DNA from 3 places in the Serratia sp. UGAL515B_01 genome. Region 3 is predicted to be linked to each of the others. Evidence: predicted binding sites of a transcription regulator. Region 3 holds the regulator's gene; each other region holds the start of a gene.
What was found. Region 3 encodes ArgR, which controls arginine synthesis, uptake and breakdown. Its sites were predicted from a motif close to ANTGAATAAAAATACANT; they were not measured.

Region 1 (3,268 bases), 1.6 Mb from region 3:
TTATACGGACGCGGGGTGGAGCAGCCTGGTAGCTCGTCGGGCTCATAACCCGAAGGTCGTCGGTTCAAATCCGGCCTCCGCAACCAACCGATACTATAAGCAGTATCATATGCAAGGTTGGAGTCTCAATAATGCCAGTATCAAGACGGACGCGGGGTGGAGCAGCCTGGTAGCTCGTCGGGCTCATAACCCGAAGGTCGTCGGTTCAAATCCGGCCTCCGCAACCAAACTTGATAGACACAGATAAACACCTTAGCGGGTGTTTTTTTGTATCTGAAATTCCCTGTCGCTGCCTTAACACTTCCTTATATCACAATCTGTTTTACCTACGTGCCTGTGCTCCACCATTGGCAAAATAGGCTTTAATCCCTGCTAGAATTGATTCGGCTACCTGCTGCTGGAAATGGCTGGTTCGCAGCTTTCGTTCTTCTTCAATATTGCTAATAAATGCGGTTTCTACCAGAATTGATGGGATATCTGGTGCCTTTAACACTGCAAAACCTGCCTGATCGACAAGATTTTTGTGCAAACGGTTTATTTTACCCATTCTGCTCAGCACTTCCTTACCAAACTTCAGACTGTCATTAATTGTTGCTGTCTGAAGCAGATCAAACATGGTGTGATCAAGATAGCGATCGCCACTTCTGCTAACCCCACCAATTTCATCAGCAGCATTTTGGGTCTGAGCCAGAAACTTGGCAGCATTGCTGGTTGCCCCCTTGGTTGACAGAGCAAAGACAGAAGAGCCCCTTGCCGAACGGCTGGTAAAGGCATCAGCGTGGATCGAGACAAACAAATCAGCCCGCTGCTTACGCGCTTTGGCAACACGAACTTTAAGCGGGATAAACACATCTTCATTACGCGTCATAAAGACTTTCATGTTTGGCTCACGCTTTATGAGCGCGCTTAGACGACGAGCAATCTGCAATACGATATCTTTTTCTCGCGTTTTATTTTTACCGATAGCGCCAGGGTCTTCACCTCCATGCCCAGGATCAAGCATGATAACGATAGGTCGATCGCGCCCCGCTTTACCTGCCTGCGGTACTTCAGATGGTAACGAACGCTCCAGCTCGCCTTGGTTATAATCCTCTAATAACGCCAATAATGGATCATAGTCTTCACCGGATTGCCTATTAGCAGGATAAAGATCCACCACCAAACGGTTGCGATATTCAGAAACCGGCTTCAGGGTAAACATATTCGGACTCACCGCTTGCTTGAGTTCCAGTACCAACCTAACGGTATTTTTATCAAACTGGCCGACTCGAGCCTGTTTCAGATAAGGGTCTTCCTTACGAACCTTCCCGGCAATTCCTTTGAGCACACTGTTGAGCTGAACGCCTTCCACATCGACGACAATGCGGTCTGGATTAGTCAGAGCAAACTGTTTGTATTTGAGTGGAACATTGGATTCCAGCGTTACCCGGGTATAGGTTGAAGAGGGCCAAACGCGTACGGCAATCACATGGGAAGCCGCAGCGAACCCGACGCGGCTCACACTTAGCAACCAGGTTGCGGCTACCCCTTGCAAAAACCGGCGGCGCCCCAGATTGTGATCGGCGTTAGACATGCAGCTCCAGCAACGGTAAAGATTATAAAAACACCAAAGAAATGAGAATGGAAAACTTTAACGAATCCCTACGGCGCTGTCATTAGAAAATCATTTTATGATTTTTCAATTTATTAATTATTTATACTCGAAATAGCGCGAGTTACATGACAAAAACGCAATGCGTTTTTGAACAGTGCCTGTGCTGCTCCCGAAGGGCAAGCTCTATGGACGGGCAGAGTAACCGCGCGCAGTCAACGTCCAGGTAACTTGAAGTATGACCAGCATAACCTTCTCAGCAAATAGATTAGCATCACTTCCCGCTTGCCTTTTTAGCAACAAAAGAATAAAAATACATAAATACCGTATAAATATGCAAAAGAGGATATGCCGTGAAGGAGCGTAGTACAGAGCTGGTCCAAGGATTCCGTCACTCAGTTCCCTATATCAATGCCCACCGTGGCAAGACATTTGTCGTCATGTTGGGTGGTGAAGCCATCGAGCATGAGAATTTTTCCAACATCGTCAACGATATCGGGTTGTTACACAGCCTGGGTATCCGTTTAGTGGTGGTATACGGTGCAAGGCCACAGATTGATAACAACATTGCACTGCATAAGTACCAGCCAATTTACCATAAGCATACTCGTGTCACCGACGCCGCCACCTTGGAGCTAGTCAAACAGGCTGCTGGGCTGTTACAGCTGGATATTACCGCACGGCTGTCAATGAGTCTGAACAATACCCCGTTGCAAGGTGCTCATATCAACGTGGTTAGCGGCAACTTTATTATTGCTCAACCATTGGGTGTAGATGAAGGCATCGATTATTGCCACAGCGGCCGTATCCGTCGCATCGATGAAGAAGCGATCCATCGTCAGTTAGACAGCAATGCCATCGTGCTGATTGGCCCGGTGGCCGTATCGGTCACTGGTGAAAGTTTTAACCTAACTTCGGAAGAGGTTGCTACCCAATTGGCGATCAAACTGAAAGCAGAGAAGATGATTGGTTTTTGCTCATCACAAGGGGTCACTGACGAGGAAGGCAATATCATTCCCGAAATGTTCCCCAACGACGCACAAAAACGAATCGATCAACTGGAAGAGTCTGGCGACTACTATTCCGGTACAGTGAGATTTCTACGTGGGGCAGTAAAAGCGTGCCGCAGCGGGGTGCGCCGCAGCCACCTGCTCAGCTACCAGAAAGATGGCTCTTTAGTACAAGAGCTATTCTCGCGTGATGGTATCGGTACTCAGATCGTTATGGAAAGCGCCGAGCAGGTTCGCCGCGCGACGATCAACGATATCGGTGGGATACTCGAGTTAATCAGTCCCCTCGAGCAACAAGGTATTTTGGTACGCCGCTCGCGCGAACAACTGGAAATGGAAATCGACAAGTTCACGATTATCGAGCGCGATAACCTGACCATTGCCTGTGCAGCACTCTACCCGTTCCCGGAAGAGAAGATTGGCGAGATGGCCTGTGTGGCTGTTCACCCTGATTACCGCAGTTCATCGCGCGGAGAAATGCTATTGCAGCGCGTAGAAAGCCAAGCTCGCCAAATGGGGCTGCAGAAACTGTTCGTATTGACGACCAGTAGCATTCACTGGTTTCAAGAGCGAGGTTTTTCACCTGCAGAAGTCGAAGTGCTACCGATGAAAAAACAGGCACTGTACAACTACCAACGCCGTTCAAAAATTCTGTTGGCAGATTTGT
Region 2 (3,268 bases), 600 kb from region 3:
TTCGCATTGCCGAATATTGTTCGTTCATATAACCCCTGGCCCAGTTCTCTGTATACTCACTATCTCCCGGGTGGTGGTGCTGCTGCTCACCACCACCTGAAAGCCGTGAGTACATGATTTCTCATCTTGTAAGTAAATTTCACGTGTCTGGCAAAGACCGACTGTTTTTCCAGCCACGTTCCTGTCCAATTATCAATTGACACTATTTTTAGCAAAAAAACATCAAATTCAGCGAATTTTCTGAAATTTAATTACGGAACGTTGATTATCAGTCTGGCTTATTAGCCTCATTGCCTACTTGTTAGGAGGTAGAGAAACGATAAGCCATCCCCCTACCTGTACTCAGGATTTATTGCTGGCAAAAATGGTCGACCAGCTGCCCCAATAGCTTGCGCGTCGGCTCAATAAACGCGGTATCGAGATACTCATCGGGTTGATGCGCTTGGTTGATCGAGCCCGGGCCTAGAACCAGCGTCGGACAGACTTCTTGGATAAATGGTGCTTCAGTGCAGTAGTTAACAACCTCGGTGCGTGAACCCAGCAGTTTTTCGATCACGGCCACCATATGATGATCGGTTGGGCATTCGTAACCAGGGATTGGCGGATGCAGTTCATCGATCGACAAACGTCCCGGCCAACGCTGGCTAACAGGTGCCAGTGCTTCATGTAACAGTTCGTTGATGTTATCCAGCGTCATGCCTGGCAGTGGGCGGATATCCATATGCAACTCACAGCAGGCGCAGATGCGGTTAGCGGCATCACCGCCGCTGATATGGCCGAAGTTCATGGTTGGATAGGGGACAGCGAACGCCGGGTTGTTGTAGCGCTCTTGTAGCGTCTTACGCAATTCCATCAGATGACCGATGGATTCATGCATCAGGTCGATCGCGTTGACTCCACGGGCCGGATCGCTCGAATGCCCTGATTTGCCGACGATACGGATTGCATTGGAGATATGCCCTTTGTGTGCGCGTACCGGCTTCAAGGAAGTGGGTTCACCAATAATGGCAAAATCCGGGCGAACTTTGTTAGACGCTGCGAAGTAACGTGCGCCAGCCATCGTCGTTTCTTCATCTGCTGTTGCCAAAATATACAGTGGCTTGGTCAGTTTGCTGGCATCGATATCGCGTACTACGTCCAGGATAAAGGCAAAGAAGCCTTTCATGTCAGCGGTACCCAATCCATATAGCTTGTTGTCGTGCTCAGTCAGGGTAAAGGGATCTCGTGTCCAGCGGCCTTCATCGTAGGGTACCGTATCGGTATGGCCTGCCAGCAACAGGCCACCGCTGCCTTCACCGATGCTTGCCAGCAGGTTGAATTTATTGCGGGTGCCTGGCACGGGTTGGACGTCGACGCGAAACCCCAAATCGTGGAACCAGCCAGCCAGCAAGTTGATTAATGCTTCATTACTCTGATCGAGGGCACCATCGGTGGCACTGATCGATTTTGTCTCGATCAATGCCCGGTACAACTCAATAAATGGAGGTAATTTCATCTTCACTGTTGACAGCCTTTGGTTAGGATAGTATCAATATTCATGCATTTATTTTGAATAAAAATACAGTAAACAAGAGCGTAAGGGAAATATGCCCATGTGTGTCGAAAAACATCAACGCTCTACCACGTGGGTGAACCGCGCAACAACGCGACCAAGCCCCATTACCTGGGTCGCCAGAGACTCTGATTGCTAGCCAAGAAGGTGAAAAGCCACATGTTGAATACGCTGATTGTTGGTGCCAGCGGTTATGCTGGAGCAGAGCTTACGGCTTACCTGAATCGCCACCCACATATGAACATAACCGCTTTAGCGGTTTCAGCGCAAAGCACAGATGCAGGAAAATTACTTTCTGACCTGCATCCTCAATTAAAAGGTGTCGTCGATCTGCCTTTGCAACCACTGGTTGACGTTGCTGAAGCGGCTAAAGGCATCGATGTTGTATTCCTTGCGACCGCACATGAAGTCAGCCATGACATCGCCCCTGCTTTTTTGGCGGCCGGCTGTGTGGTGTTCGATCTTTCAGGTGCTTTCCGCGTTCAGGATATTGATTTTTATAGCCAATATTATGGCTTTAAACACCAGCATGCGGATTGGTTGGCAAAAGCGGCATATGGCTTGGCGGAATGGCAGAGTGAAAGGATCCGCCAGGCTCAACTGATTGCTGTGCCGGGCTGTTACCCAACGGCGGCACAACTGGCGTTGAAACCCCTACTCGATAAGCAGCTGTTGGATCTGAATCAATGGCCAGTCATCAATGCCGTCAGCGGTGTGAGTGGTGCCGGGCGTAAAGCGAGTATTACCACCAGCTTTTGTGAGGTCAGCCTTCAGCCTTACGGCCTTTTCAACCACCGTCATCAACCGGAAATTGCTGCCCATCTCGGCGTACCGGTCATTTTTACCCCTCATCTGGGTAATTTTTCGCGTGGTATTTTGGAAACCATCACCTGCCGTCTGCAAACCGGTGTTACCGAGCAGGATGTGGCTGCGGCGTATCGTGCGGCTTATGACGACAAGCCGCTGGTACGGCTATATGAAAAAGGTATTCCAGCACTGAAATCGGTGGTGGGCCTACCATTCTGTGATATCGGTTTTGCCGTGCAAGGCGAACACCTGATTGCGGTGGCTGCTGAAGACAATCTATTGAAAGGGGCGGCTGCTCAGGCGGTTCAGTGCCTGAATATCCGTTTTGGGTTCTCGGAAACCCAGTCATTAATCTAAGGTCTGCCCAACAGATTTCAAGCTGCAATGATGCGCTAACCGGTGACATGCGGTAGCTTGAAAGAGAGTTGGCAAGTGTGAGTAAAACAGCAATGAATCCATTAATTATCAAGTTGGGTGGCGTGCTTCTGGACAGTGAAGAAGCGCTGGAGCGCTTGTTTTCCGCGCTGGATGTCTATCGCCAAGCACATCAGCGGCCGTTGGTGATCGTGCACGGTGGCGGTTGCGTGGTGGACGAGTTAATGAACAAGCTTTCCCTGCCGGTCGTCAAGAAAAACGGTCTGCGGGTTACACCTGCCGATCAGATCGACATCATAACGGGTGCCTTAGCGGGTACGGCGAATAAAACCCTATTGGCGTGGGCTGTAAAACATAAAATCGATGCGGTTGGGCTCTGCCTGGCTGACGGTGGGAGTGCTATTGTTACGCCGTTGGATCCCGAGCTAGGCCACGTCGGTAATGCGCAACCAGGTTCTCCGGCACTGCTCAATACCCTGTTGGCTGCCGGTTATCTACCTGTGATCAGTTCCATCGGCATTACCGCCGAAGGTC
Region 3 (3,268 bases):
GGGTTACGATCCCGAGCAATTGGAACCAACACCTGATCTGGTGATTATTGGTAATGCAATGAGCCGTGGTAATCCCTGCGTGGAAGCGGTGCTTGAACGGGGTATACCCTATGTTTCTGGTCCCCAATGGTTGCATGATTATGTACTGCATGATCGTTGGGTACTGGCGGTTGCTGGAACACATGGAAAAACAACGACTGCCGGTATGGTAACCTGGATACTCGAAGCTTGTGGTTATCAGCCAGGGTTTTTGATTGGTGGCGTACCGGGCAATTTTGATGTTTCTGCCCGTCTCGGCAATAGTCCATTTTTTGTTATTGAAGCAGACGAGTACGACTGTGCTTTCTTCGATAAGCGATCAAAATTCGTTCATTACAGTCCGCGCACGCTGATTATGAACAATCTGGAGTTCGACCATGCTGATATTTTTGACGACCTGAAAGCGATCCAGAAACAGTTTCACCATCTGGTGCGCCTGGTGCCGGGCAAAGGAAAGATTATTCTGCCGGAAAACGATGCACATCTTAAGCAGGTGATGGCAATGGGATGTTGGAGTGAACAAGAGTGGATTGGTGACGAAGGGACTTGGCGTGCACAGAAGATGACAGCGGATGCAAGCCATTATGAAGTCTACCTTGACGGTAATAACGTGGGTGAAGTTAATTGGAATCTGGTTGGTGAACACAACATGCATAATGGCTTGATGGCTATCGTGGCCGCACGCCATGTTGGCGTACAACCAGCAGACGCCTGCCGAGCATTGGGTGATTTTATAAACGCTCGTCGTCGCTTGGAGTTACGTGGTGAGGCTCATGGTGTGACGGTATATGATGATTTTGCCCATCATCCTACCGCTATTTTGGCAACGCTGGCTGCGCTGCGTGGAAAGGTTGGGGGGACTGCGCGCATTCTGGCCGTGTTGGAACCCCGTTCAAACACCATGAAAATGGGGATCAGTAAAAACGAATTGGCTCCTTCACTTGGACGAGCTGACGAAGTTTTCTTGTTCCAGCCCCACCATATTCCTTGGCAGGTTACTGAAGTCGCCGACGCATGTGTGCAACCCGCACACTGGAGTGCCGACCTCAATGTGCTAGTAGAAATGATTGTGAAAGTAGCGCAACCGGGCGATCACATTTTGGTTATGAGTAATGGTGGCTTTGGCGGTATTCATGACAAGCTACTCGTCGCCTTGGCTAACAAGGCTGAACCGAAAGAAACGTACTGATTTAATCGCTCATTCAATCCCTGTAATGTGTTCTTTTCAGATACTGGTAGTGGCTCCGCGGAGCAAGTTGGCGAAAAACTTTCAGGGCCCTTGTTTGAACGAGATTTTGTTCAGCTGGACAACCTTTTTGGTGTGTCAGGTCAAGTACCTCGGATAAAAAAGACAGATTGTCATTTACCCCAAGTCCTGGCTTTCTGGTCAGGACTTGGCTGTGGCCCTTGCATGCGGTTAAGGAACATTTTCCGGGGCTTATTTCAAAAGACTGACTGGAGGTTACGTCTTAAATTTTGGCGCAACTTTATGTGCAGGATGAGTGGTTATTTGCAGCATGGCCCTTGTGGAGCATCATCAAAATTTATTGATTCATTTTATAGACTGGAATATTTATCCCAATCCTCCATTTATTTTAAATCCACAAGATTTACTGATTTATACCCAAGACTCTTACTGCCTTGTCCAAGATACTCTGCTCATGCTGCTATCGGCTAATTTTGTCAGCCATTCTTGCAAGTTATTGGCATACTTAATCAAAGCTCCTGCTCAAACAGGGCGAGAATGGCTTCGAAGAGTTGTCGCGCAGTAAATGCACTGGCTGGCGTGACAAAAATGGTATCGTCACCTGCAATCGTACCAAGGATACCCTCTGATTTGCCCAGCGAGTCTAGCAGGCGAGCAATGAGTTGTGCTGCTCCGGGGCTAGTATGGATCACGACCACCGCATCGTTATGGTCGACATCCAGCACGAGATTTTTGAGTGGGCTGGTGGTGGTAGGCACACCAAGTTCGGCTGGAAGACAGTACACCATTTCCATTTTGGCATTACGCGTGCGGACGGCACCAAATTTGGTAAGCATGCGTGATACCTTGGATTGGTTGATATTTTCAAAACCTTCTTCTTGTAGCGCCGAAACGATCTCACCCTGAGAGCTGAACTTTTCCTCTTTCAACAACGCTTTGAACGCTTTGATCAGGTCTTCCTGCTTTGCGTGATTTCGCATTTTGCACCGTGGAATGAATGTTGACAAAGTTGCTCATTATTATGCATATGCATGCATTTTTATGCAACACAGGGTGGTGTTGGACAAATAAATGGCACGGATTGTACGTATAAAAAGCTATATTAACAAAATCACGAATTGACGAATATGCTTTTTAATCAAGTAGGTGGTGCGGTTTTCTAGTAAATAAAATGTTGTTAAAATGATATTGTTCTGATGTTATGTAACGGTGTAATGTAACTTGTCGGTTAACGTGACTGTGAAGAACTTTTTACTGTTTTCGATTAATGTGCGCTATATCGTTAATGCATGAGCTAATTAATCTAGAATGGCAGCGAAATCGGCCATTTTATTGCGCCAGATCTAAAATGGACTGTTAATAGGTTGTTTTTAAAGGTGTGATAAATTAAGGTCCGAATCCATAAATTTCACGGCGCTTTTATATTTGAAATAATAAAGGAGTATAGGATGAAAGTTGCAGTTCTCGGTGCTGCTGGCGGTATTGGCCAAGCCCTCGCTCTTCTACTCAAGACCCAGCTTCCTTCAGGTTCAGAACTCTCCCTCTACGACATTGCTCCTGTTACCCCAGGGGTTGCCGTTGACCTAAGTCATATCCCAACTGCGGTTAAAATCAAAGGGTTCAGCGGAGAAGATGCTACCCCAGCGTTGCACGGTGCAGATGTGGTGTTGATCTCTGCAGGTGTCGCCCGTAAGCCAGGTATGGATCGCTCAGATCTGTTTAACGTAAACGCCGGTATCGTACGTAATCTGATCGAACAGGTGGCTAAAACTTGTCCTAAAGCGTGCATCGGTATCATCACTAACCCTGTAAATACCACCGTTGCTATTGCTGCCGAAGTATTGAAGAAAGCGGGCGTTTACGACAAGAACAAGCTGTTTGGTGTAACCTCACTGGATATCATTCGTTCTAACACCTTCGTGGCCGAGCTAAAAGGCAAACAGCCGGAAGAATTGGATGTGCCAGTCATCGGTGGTCATTCTGGTGTGACGATTCTGCCGTTGCTTTCACAGATACCCGGTG

Region 1: the regulator ArgR is predicted to act here: its motif matches at 1,894-1,911, upstream of argA (amino-acid N-acetyltransferase).
Region 2: the regulator ArgR is predicted to act here: its motif matches at 1,548-1,565, upstream of argC (N-acetyl-gamma-glutamyl-phosphate reductase).

What each region holds. Positions count from the first base shown of each region.
Region 1 is NZ_CP109901.1:2,705,050-2,708,317, forward strand. It holds tRNA gene OK023_RS12145 (tRNA-Met) at 10-86, shown strand; tRNA gene OK023_RS12150 (tRNA-Met) at 151-227, shown strand; gene amiC (N-acetylmuramoyl-L-alanine amidase AmiC) at 323-1,573, opposite strand; gene argA (amino-acid N-acetyltransferase) at 1,945-3,268, shown strand, end outside.
Region 2 is NZ_CP109901.1:3,746,378-3,749,645, reverse strand. It holds gene ppc (phosphoenolpyruvate carboxylase) at 1-28, opposite strand, end outside; gene argE (acetylornithine deacetylase) at 350-1,495, opposite strand; gene argC (N-acetyl-gamma-glutamyl-phosphate reductase) at 1,712-2,716, shown strand; gene argB (acetylglutamate kinase) at 2,809-3,268, shown strand, end outside.
Region 3 is NZ_CP109901.1:127,170-130,437, forward strand. It holds gene mpl (UDP-N-acetylmuramate:L-alanyl-gamma-D-glutamyl-meso-diaminopimelate ligase) at 1-1,228, shown strand, start outside; gene argR (transcriptional regulator ArgR) at 1,756-2,226, opposite strand; gene mdh (malate dehydrogenase) at 2,695-3,268, shown strand, end outside.